3 regions of the Rhodococcus sovatensis genome follow, and region 1 is predicted to be linked to each of the others. Evidence: predicted binding sites of a transcription regulator. Region 1 holds the regulator's gene; each other region holds the start of a gene.
The links. Region 1 encodes LexA, which represses DNA repair genes until DNA is damaged. Its sites were predicted from a motif close to CGAACANNTGTTCG; they were not measured.

Region 1 (3,277 bases):
TGAACCGTCGAACTGCTCGCTAGTTCGGTCACCGATCACGCACGGCTCGGTCATCGACCAGGTCCGCGGGGTGGTCGTAGGGTTCTCCTAATGCCAGTTTTCGTACTGGACAGCATCGAAGGAGTGAATCTAGTGGACCGCACACTGTTCGAACCGGAGCACGATCTCTTCCGCGAGTCGTACCGCAAATTCCTCGACCAGCATGTCGCTCCGAATCACGCGCGGTGGGAGGAGCAGAACATCGTCGACCGCGACGTCTGGGTCGAAGCAGGTAAGCAGGGATTCCTCGGAACCGCAGTGCCAGAGGAGTTCGGCGGCGGCGGGGTCAAGGACTTTCGCTACAACGCCATCCTCACCGAGGAAACTACCCGCGGCGGGTACAGCGGGATCGGGTTCACACTTCACAACGACGTCGTCGCGCCGTACCTGATCGATCTGTCGAACGACGAGCAGAAGCAGCGATGGCTACCCGGGTTCTGCTCGGGCGAATTGATCACGGCGATCGCCATGACGGAACCTGGCACCGGTAGCGACCTTCAGGGCATCAAGACTCGTGCGGTGCGCGACGGCGACGAGTGGGTCCTCAACGGCTCCAAGACTTTCATCACCAACGGTATCAATGCCGATCTCATCATCGTCGTCGCATGTACCGACCCCGAGAAGGGCGCGCAGGGCTTCAGCCTCCTCGTCGTCGAGCGCGACATGCCTGGCTTCGAGCGAGGTCGCAATCTCGACAAGATCGGCATGAAAGCGCAAGATACCGCCGAACTCAGCTTCACCGACGTTCGAGTTCCTGCTGCGAACCTACTCGGCGACGAGGGCATGGGGTTCATCTACCTGATGCAGAATCTGCCTCAGGAGCGGCTGTCGATTGCGGTGGTCGCCGCGGCAGCGATGGAGTCTGCACTGGACATGACGATCCAGTACTGCCGAGACCGTAAGGCTTTCGGAAAGTCGATCGGCAAGTTCCAGAACACACGGTTCGTCCTCGCAGAACTCGCGACGGAGACCACGGCCACCAGAATCATGGTCGACAAGTTCATCGAACTGCTCAACGCCGGAACGCTCACAGTCCAGGAAGCCGCCATGGCGAAATGGTGGACGACAGAGAACCAGGTCCGGCTCATCGATAGGTGCCTGCAGTTGCACGGTGGGTACGGCTACATGAAAGAATACCCGATCGCCAAGGCGTACATGGATTCTCGTGTGCAGACGATCTACGGCGGTACAACCGAAATCATGAAGGAGATCATCGGTCGAGGACTCGATCTGTAACCTTCGATCAATACGAGAACGGCCCGCAACTCCTCTGGTTGCGGGCCGTTCTCGTATCGGGTCAGAGCTTGCGCATCACCGTTACGACTTTGCCGAGAATGGCAGCGTCGTTGCCCGGAATCGGCTCGAACAGTGGGTTGTGCGGCATCAGCCACACATCGCCCTTGCTGCGCTTGAAGGTCTTCACCGTGGCTTCGCCGTCGATCATCGCGGCCACGATGTCGCCGTTGTCGGCTACGCTCTGCTGCCGGACGACCACCCAATCGCCGTCGCAGATCGCTGCGTCGATCATCGACTCGCCGACGACTTTGAGCAGAAACAGCGAACCCTGCCCGACGAGCTCGCGGGGGAGTGGAAACACATCCTCCACCGCTTCCTCGGCGAGGATCGGTCCGCCGGCTGCGATTCTTCCCAACACCGGTACGAAGGTCGGCGTCGGAAGCTGATCTCCGTCCGGGGCCGAGCCGTCGGCCACAGCTGCCGCGTGGTCGGCCTGTACCTCGTCGAGTCCTCGGACGTCCACAGCTCGCGGACGATTCGGATCCCGACGAAGAAATCCTTTGCGTTCCAGCGTGCGGAGCTGGTGTGCGACCGACGAGGTCGAGGTCAGACCCACCGCGTCGCCGATCTCACGAATACTGGGTGGATATCCACGCTCGGTGACCGACGCCCGAATGACTTCGAGGACCTTGCGCTGACGTTCGGTCAGGCCGGCGTTGATATCGGTGCCTTCGCCCTCGAATGCTTTCGCGGTCGGGACAGCGGCCGGTTTTCCTGCCGACTTGGTCGTCGACTTCGCCGACCCTGACGAGGTCTCGTCCTTCATTCGTGGGTCCTCCTGGTCGTACGCGCGTTCGTCGCGGTCTCGACAATGTGTAGCGGATGAAAATTTCGACCGCCTGAACGCGTGGGGTGGATGTGACGTGTGGTTTCTGACACGAATCTAGCCCGAAAATGCCTCGTGATCAAACATCTGTTCGATCCGTGTCGCGTTTTCTGCTGACTTTGTCGGAGTCGCGTGATAGAACTTCGAACAAGCGTTCATCGAACGCCTGATCGAATAACGGGTTCGATCGCGTTCGACACCACGGAGGTTCCGATGACTATCTTGACCGACCACCGCCTCTTGACCGACCACCGCCTCTTGACCGATCACCGCACCCAGGTTGCTGCGCCTGTGCGCAACAGACGCCGCGCGACGCACGAGCGTCGGCGCTACGTTCTCGGCGCTGCCCCACAGGGCGGTTCACACGGGTCGTCCGGTGCCTGCGTGGACCGGGCACACCGTGACGAGAAGATCTCGTGGACAGCAATGGTGGTAGGCGTCCTGGTTACTGCGCTGGTGATTCTGGGATTCGTCGCAGTGGCGAATCTTCGCGCGGCCTCGATCGACTCGGCATCCACTCCTGCTGTAAACACAGTCGAACAGGGTCAGCTGCTTACCGTTCCTGCTTTGCCGTAGTCGACGTTCATGGCAACTCAGACGGTCGCTCCGTCGCGCCAGGCGCCTCGCTTGCTGGGCGATCGAGTTGCCTACGTGACGCTCCGAGTATCCTCGAAGCCTGCACCTCTCGGGAGTGATCGGGGAGCGTGCGACGGCTACGACGGAGGCGCACACATGCATTGCCCGTTCTGCAGGCATCCGGACTCTCGCGTGGTGGATTCGCGTGAAGCCGACGAGGGGCAGGCAATCCGTCGACGGCGATCGTGTCCGGAATGCGGCCGCCGATTCACCACCGTCGAAACGGCGGTGCTTGCAGTCGTCAAGCGTAGCGGCGTTACCGAACCTTTCTCACGGGACAAGGTCGTCAAAGGTGTCCGGCGGGCGTGCCAGGGCCGCGACGTGGACAACGATGCGTTGAACCTTTTGTCCCAGCAGGTCGAAGACGCAGTTCGCGCCTCAGGTTCCGCTGAGATCCCCAGCCACGAGGTGGGTTTGGCAATCCTCGGTCCGTTGCGGGATCTCGACGAGGTCGCATACCTCAGGTTCGCGTCGGTGTAC
Region 2 (3,277 bases), 1.2 Mb from region 1:
CGGATGGGCATCGAACCGCTCCCAGTGGCCGGTCTGCGTCAGGGCGTCGTCGATTCGACAGGCACTGTCGTCGGTGTCATCGAGACCGAGTCGGTCGAGGTGGTGCGGCTTGCCGAGGTAACCCCCAAGCACGCTCGGGATGAAGGCGAAGGACATACGACGGTCGCCCAGTGGCGTCGCGCGCATGAGAAATTCTGGCATTCCGAGGACATGCGGGGCGACCTCGGCGACCCCGAGTTCACCGTCGACGACGACACGCAAGTTGTTCTGGAGCGGTTCAGGCTCGTCCGGTGACTTGTAGGTAATCGCCTTGGGCTCCGACTGCCGCGCCGGGGGATGCCTATCGTCGACGCTCATCACCGTTCACCTTCTGCGGTACGACTCTGAAAAATCCGACGCGGAAGCTTCGTAGATGATCTCCAACCCATCTTCCTCATCCCACTGCTCGCCCGTCTCGACGAACCCCATACTCCTGATGAGGGCCAACGAGGGCATGTTGTCGGGGCTGACCGCGGCGCGAATTGTTCTCACGTCCTCGTGGCGGTGCGCCACGTCGAGCAGCGTCTCCACGGAGCGTCGCGCATAGCCCTGTCGACGCCGGTCAGGGTCGACCCGATACCCGATCTCGACCATCCCAGTCCTGTCGGGACCACCGTGGAATCCGGCAACGCCGACCGGCACCGCGACGTGAGGGTCGACGATCAACCGCGTGATCCACGGCGCATCCTCGGGGGTCTGCACTATCTGCTTGCTCCTCATCTGCCACAGGCCACGGCATTCAGAGGCCGCCAGGTAGGGCGACACGCAGTCGAGTGTGAGCGCAACCGACTCGCCTGCTGCCAGCGCGTGCACAACGCCTGCGGGAACAAGATCCAGGCGACCGTTCGGGCACGGGGTGCTCCCAAGGCTTGACTGTCAACGTCATTCCCGAAATCGTGCCACTCCCGCCGAGCCGGTGCGAACGATGTGATCCACAAGGAATAGCGGACACGTATGCGCGTGACCTTTTTGCGCGTTTCTCAGCATGCACATTCGTCGGCGTCCACGCCCAGTCACTGCACGGTACGAGCGCTGCACATTACGCCGAACCTCACCTAACTTGTCGGTGCCATGGTGTATTGCATCAGTTCCCGTCGATGATGTTATGCCGCAACCGAATTGCCTTGACCAGACCTCAACCAACCCGTATTATCGAACATAGTTTCGAACCGGTATTCAGAGACATTGGTCGGGGGGACACAATGCCAGGAAGTTTCGCGGGCGCATTCGCCGCCTACGCAGGGCCACAGAAAGAGCCCGCCATCGATGGATCCCTGCTGTCCGAGATCTCGGATGTCGCAGTCATCGAAAATCAAGCCTGCGCTCGCAAAGTCGCAGTAGCAGCAACCATCTGGGATTCCTGCATCCACCAGACCATCCAAGTGGGCGAGCACATCACCGACGCCGGAAACTACGCGTCCTCTGAAATCGCAGCCACCCTGGGCTGCTCGAAAACTGTGGCGGACACCTACTCCGAGATCGGAATGGACCTACGCCTGCGATTCCCGGCAATCAGAGCATCGTTCGAGTCCGGAGAGCTCGATCTCCAACGAGTGCGCGCGATCTACCGCGTCACCAATCCCTATAGCGTCGACGCCGTCGAGCGCGCCGAAGCCGAGATCCTCACCGCCGCTACACGTCTGTCCCCCGGCCCCCTCGCCACCGAGATCAACGCCATCATGCATCGCTGTGCGCCAGAAGAAGCTGCCGAACTACGCAAGGACCTCACCAGGTTGACCGGAGTGCGGTACCGCGACAAAGACATGATCGCGACGATCGAGGCAAACCTCGAGGCGGCCGACGCCGCGGCCTGCTGGCAGCTGATCAACGAAATGGCAGACACCCTCTGCCCCAGAGACCCCCGTACACGTGGACAACGCCGGGCGGCCGCATACACCGCCCTCATGCGCCGCGAAACGTACGTCGCGTGCACCTGCGAGCCCGACGGCGATCACCCCTGCACCGCGAACCCCGTACTCCCCGATCACCGCCAACCCCTCACCAACATCACGATCGACATAGACACACTCCTCGGACTCGCCGACCTTCCGGCGTACCTCGCCGGCCACGGTGACATCGATGCCGACTACGCCCGCGAACTCGCGGAAAACAGTGACCTCCAGATCATTCTCACCGAGGCACTCGACCTCGCCCGGGAACTAGGCCACATCACCAGCGAGCACACCGACTGCTCCGCCGATTCCTCCGAAGCTGCGGCCAGCGCAGACAAGACAACCGCAGACAAGACAACCGCAGCCGAAACGACCGCAGCCGACGACAGATCCAGCCACTGCCAAAGCGCCAACGGAAGTGACGACGAACCGACGGAAGACGTGGATCCCGAGGCCGAGAGTACGAACCGCCCCACGGCACACCTGACGTTCCATCCGCTCGGACGAGGAAGACGACGCCGAGGGATGAGGTTGCCGAAGCCTGCGCCCTCCCCAACACCCAGGCGAACCGGCGCTCCTTCCGAATCTCACGAGGGCCGCTACACCTTCATCGCGGCGCTCGAGCAGGCCATCGCAGCGAATCCAGCGCTAGCCATCGCTCTGTACCCGGACGGACACGGCGGGTTCGACGCACCGCCGCCTGGAGCTCTGCTCTACCGGCCTGGCGCGCAGTTGGCCGAGCTCGTCCGTCAACGAGACCGCACGTGCCGCCATCCCGGCTGCCATGTCCCGGCATCGAATTGCGAGATCGACCACGTCGTCCCCTACCACCACCGCAACCCCGCACGAGGCGGCTGGACCATCCTCACCAACTTGCACTGCCTCTGCAAATACCACCACTCACTCAAAACCATGGGTGCATGGACACCGACCATGCTCGCTGGCGCGGCGGAGTATTGGACATCCAGCTCTGGGACGACCGCGGTCACAGTGCCGGGAAGCTCCTACGGTACAACGAATTTCGTCGAGGAATCACTGGTCCCCCACGTACCACGCAAGCGCAGACCAAGATCGGCGGCCGAGCTGGTGACTACAACGGAACCAGCCGCTGAGTCAGTGCCGACAGCATCGGTCGGGACCGAAAAGGTCGGGACCGAAACAGGCAGGGGCGAAACAGGCAGGGGCGAAGTTCACGCAAAGCAACCTCGGACTCAGCTTGACCCTATCGTCGAGTGCAGCGCATCGATGGGAATCGCCATAGGCCTGACTGTCGGCGTCCAGATCAGCAGGCACAGACGAGGCGCGCCGTTCTGATTTGTGTGAGAGCAAGTGCGGTGGTGGTAGCC
Region 3 (3,277 bases), 400 kb from region 1:
GAACAGGATCCTGCCGCGCGCGATGCGTGCGTCGATCCGACCCTCGTCCAAGCCGTCGGACTGCAGGTCCGCACGCCACTTCTCCGCCATTCGGTCGAGCAACCGTGTGCGCAGTGCGGGCGTGCGAATCCAGACGAACCTCACCGGTCGAGTGTGGTGTGGCGCGGGCGCAGTGAGGGCATCGGCCACCGCGCCACGGATGTCGTCCGGATCTACGGTCTCGTCGGAGAACGAGCGCACCGACCTTCGTAACAGCAGCGCTTCTCGCCGTCCCCGCGCGATCGACTCCTCGGTGCCGAGCCAGAACAGGTCGTCTTCGCCCGGACGCACCAAATCTCGCGCGCGCGAGCCGTTGTCGACAGGTGTGAGACCGCGCACGACGGCAACCGGTACCGCCCCGAGCTTGCCCTTGACGAGATCTCCCGCGGCGGCGATCTCGTCGGCGACGGCTACTTCGGTCACGACGAGCTCGTTGCCTTGGCTGTCCTCGGCGCCCGCATAGGCATGGACGACGGCGAGACCCGCGCTACCGATGGCCGCGTCCGTCTGTCCGATTCGCCATGCCCGCCCCATCGTGTCGGTGACGATCACGCCGACTGACACGCCGAGCGACTCGGAAAGCGAGTTGCGGAGGGCGGCCGCGCTCGCGTCGGGATCCTCGGGCAGGAGGGCGAGTTCGGCGCCGTCCACATTGGAGCCGTCGATTCCCGATGCTGCCTGAACGATGCCGAGGCGATTCTCCGTGATGAGTGTGCGTCCCTTGCGCGCAACTATCCGGACTGCCTCCTGGTCCACGAGCACTCGTCGCGCAGCGTCGCGTTCCTCCGGATCGACAGGTGCGTCGACGAGCCTGCCTTCGACCTTGGAGATCACCTTGCTCGTGACGACAAGGATGTCGTTCTCGCGGATCCACGGTGCGTGCTCGGCGATCGATGCGGCGAGATCGTCGCCTGGCCGAAACTCGGGAAGACCGAGTACAGGCAGGATTTCGATGCTTCCGCCCGGTGCGTGATCGGTCGGTACCGTACCGGTCACGGTGTCAGACCCGCCGATCGCAACGCCACAGCGGCCATCTCTGCAGTTGTTTTCGGGTCGGTCATGAGGAGCGGAACGCTGATGACGTCGACTCCCGGCACCGTAGCGGTATCGGTCGAGTGAATCATCCACGTATCGAGGATGCCGGTGTCCGACCGTGCGCCGTAGTACTTTCCGACGGCTTCGGCGCTCGTGTCCACGCCGATGACCGAGAGACATTCGTCGGCCATCCCGCGCAACGGTTTTCCGCCGACGACGGGAGACAGGCCGACCACCTTGGCTTCGGTGGTTCGGAGAGCACTGCGTATTCCGGGCACGGCGAGAATGGCGCCGACGCTCACGACCGGATTGGACGGAGCCAGGATCACAGCGTCGGCGCCTTCGATCGCGTCGAGTACACCTGGTGCTGGAGTAGCCTGTTCGGCGCCGATGTTCGCGAAACTGTGCGTCGGTATTTGAGCCCGGTATCGAACCCACCACTCCTGGAAGTGAATTGCACGCCGAGATTCACCCGAGGCGTCGTCGGGGTCCGTCACCACGACGTGTGTCTCGCTGCGATCGTCGGAGACCGGAAGCAGTCGAACGCCTGGCTTCCATCGGTTGCACAGCGCTTCGGTCACGGCGGACAAGGGATACCCGGTGCGTAGCATTCGACTTCGAATGAGGTGGGTCGCTATGTCTCGGTCTCCGAGCCCGAACCAATCGGGGTCGGCGCCGTATGCCGCGAGTTCGTCTCGCGCGTGCCACGTCTCCGCGATTCGGCCCCAACCGCGTTCGGTGTCGATTCCGCCGCCGAGCGTGTACATGCACGTGTCGAGATCGGGGCAGATTCTGAGCCCGTGCATCCACACGTCGTCGCCCACGTTGACGACGGCGGTGATGTCGCCGTCGTCCCCGAGAAGGGTTTTGAGACCTTGGAGAAAACGCGCTCCTCCCACTCCACCGACCAAGACAGTCACTTTCACAGGTCGAAAGCCTATGCCGTGCGGTCGGGCGGTGCGTGGGCGCCCGCCGTTCCAGCGAACTCAGCGCATGTTCGACGGGCATTTTACGGGCGCGACACGCGCAAGACGGCCGCAGATCCTTCGAGGGTGCTGATTCGGGGTTCTAGATGGTATTGCAAAATGCTTCATCAGCTTGACCGCAACGTACTTCGGCGTGTCTAATCACATGTATGTCATTCCAAGGTTGCCGAGCGAGTTCGCTTGGAGCTGGCCTTGATTCGAACATGCGTTCTCATGCGGTGTGAACCTCGGGAGCAACGTGTAGTAGAGGTCGAGGGTTTGCATGTGACTGTGAATGGCTACGAATACCGGCGCGGGGCAAGGTGTTCGGAACCGACCGGAAATTTCTGCGCTAGTAAATGGTGAGGAGGCGGAAGCGATGTATGACCAGCACGTGACACGTGAACAACGGGGAGAGTCCCCTGCTCACCTCAGCGCAGTCGACGACGCGCCGCAGACCGATTCCGAAGCAGGCGCAGCACGAGGCGACTGCACGATCAGTATCGACAACGATGTGTCCGGCGACGTCCGATCGGAGATCGTTCCGGTTGATGCGGCGTCCGCGTACGTCGTGCACACCGACTCCGAGATCGGTGACGGTCCAGTCGGTTCCAGCGAGACTGGTTCCGGTGAGAGCGACATCGATTCGGACGATGACTCGGACGATGGCATCGCAGAAGAGCTTTCGATGCGCGAGCCCGTGAAGCCGGCGCTGAGTCTCATTGCCGGGTTCGATCAGATGTTCGAAGAGATCGAAGATCAGTGGCAGGAACGCGCCCTGTGCGCGCAGACCGACCCCGAAGCATTCTTCCCGGAAAAGGGCGGCTCGACTCGAGAGGCGAAGCGCATCTGCCTTGGCTGCGAAGTCAAGGACGAATGCCTGGAGTATGCACTCGCGAACGACGAGCGCTTCGGCATCTGGGGTGGACTGTCCGAGCGCGAGAGGCGCCGTCTCAAGCGCGGAATCGGCTGAGACCGCGGAATCTGCTGAGGCAGGGTGTCAACCCTCGTCGATACCCGGGTCCACCACGTCGGGCTCGACTCCGAGGTAGGTGGCAACCTGCTCGACCAGCACCTCGTACAACAGATCCTCGAGATCTTCGGGATGCTTGGCCCGCCGTTCCAGAGGCCGCCTGAAGAGGACTATCCGAGCGCGCGTAGCTTCGCCGCGCTTGTCGATACCTGCAGGAACGAGTCGTGACAGCGGCACCGGGCCCTCGGCGACAACCTCAGGTGGC

Region 2: a site for LexA is predicted at 1,193-1,206, ahead of WDS16_RS16540 (HNH endonuclease signature motif containing protein). Genes of this name have one in related genera too.
Region 3: a site for LexA is predicted at 2,259-2,272, ahead of cofD (2-phospho-L-lactate transferase). Genes of this name have one in related genera too.

The regions. Positions count from the first base shown of each region.
Region 1 is NZ_CP147846.1:2,359,251-2,362,527, reverse strand. Features, by position in the region: gene WDS16_RS10995 (uracil-xanthine permease family protein) at 1-23, shown strand, start outside; gene WDS16_RS10990 (acyl-CoA dehydrogenase family protein) at 133-1,275, shown strand; gene lexA (transcriptional repressor LexA) at 1,337-2,101, opposite strand; gene WDS16_RS10980 (hypothetical protein) at 2,375-2,737, shown strand; gene nrdR (transcriptional regulator NrdR) at 2,894-3,277, shown strand, end outside.
Region 2 is NZ_CP147846.1:3,579,505-3,582,781, forward strand. Features, by position in the region: gene WDS16_RS16530 (ASCH domain-containing protein) at 1-294, shown strand, start outside; gene WDS16_RS16535 (GNAT family N-acetyltransferase) at 364-804, opposite strand; gene WDS16_RS16540 (HNH endonuclease signature motif containing protein) at 1,242-3,245, shown strand.
Region 3 is NZ_CP147846.1:2,760,117-2,763,393, reverse strand. Features, by position in the region: gene WDS16_RS12905 (coenzyme F420-0:L-glutamate ligase) at 1-1,035, opposite strand, end outside; gene cofD (2-phospho-L-lactate transferase) at 1,032-2,000, opposite strand; gene WDS16_RS12895 (WhiB family transcriptional regulator) at 2,779-3,012, shown strand; gene WDS16_RS12890 (metallopeptidase family protein) at 3,040-3,277, opposite strand, start outside.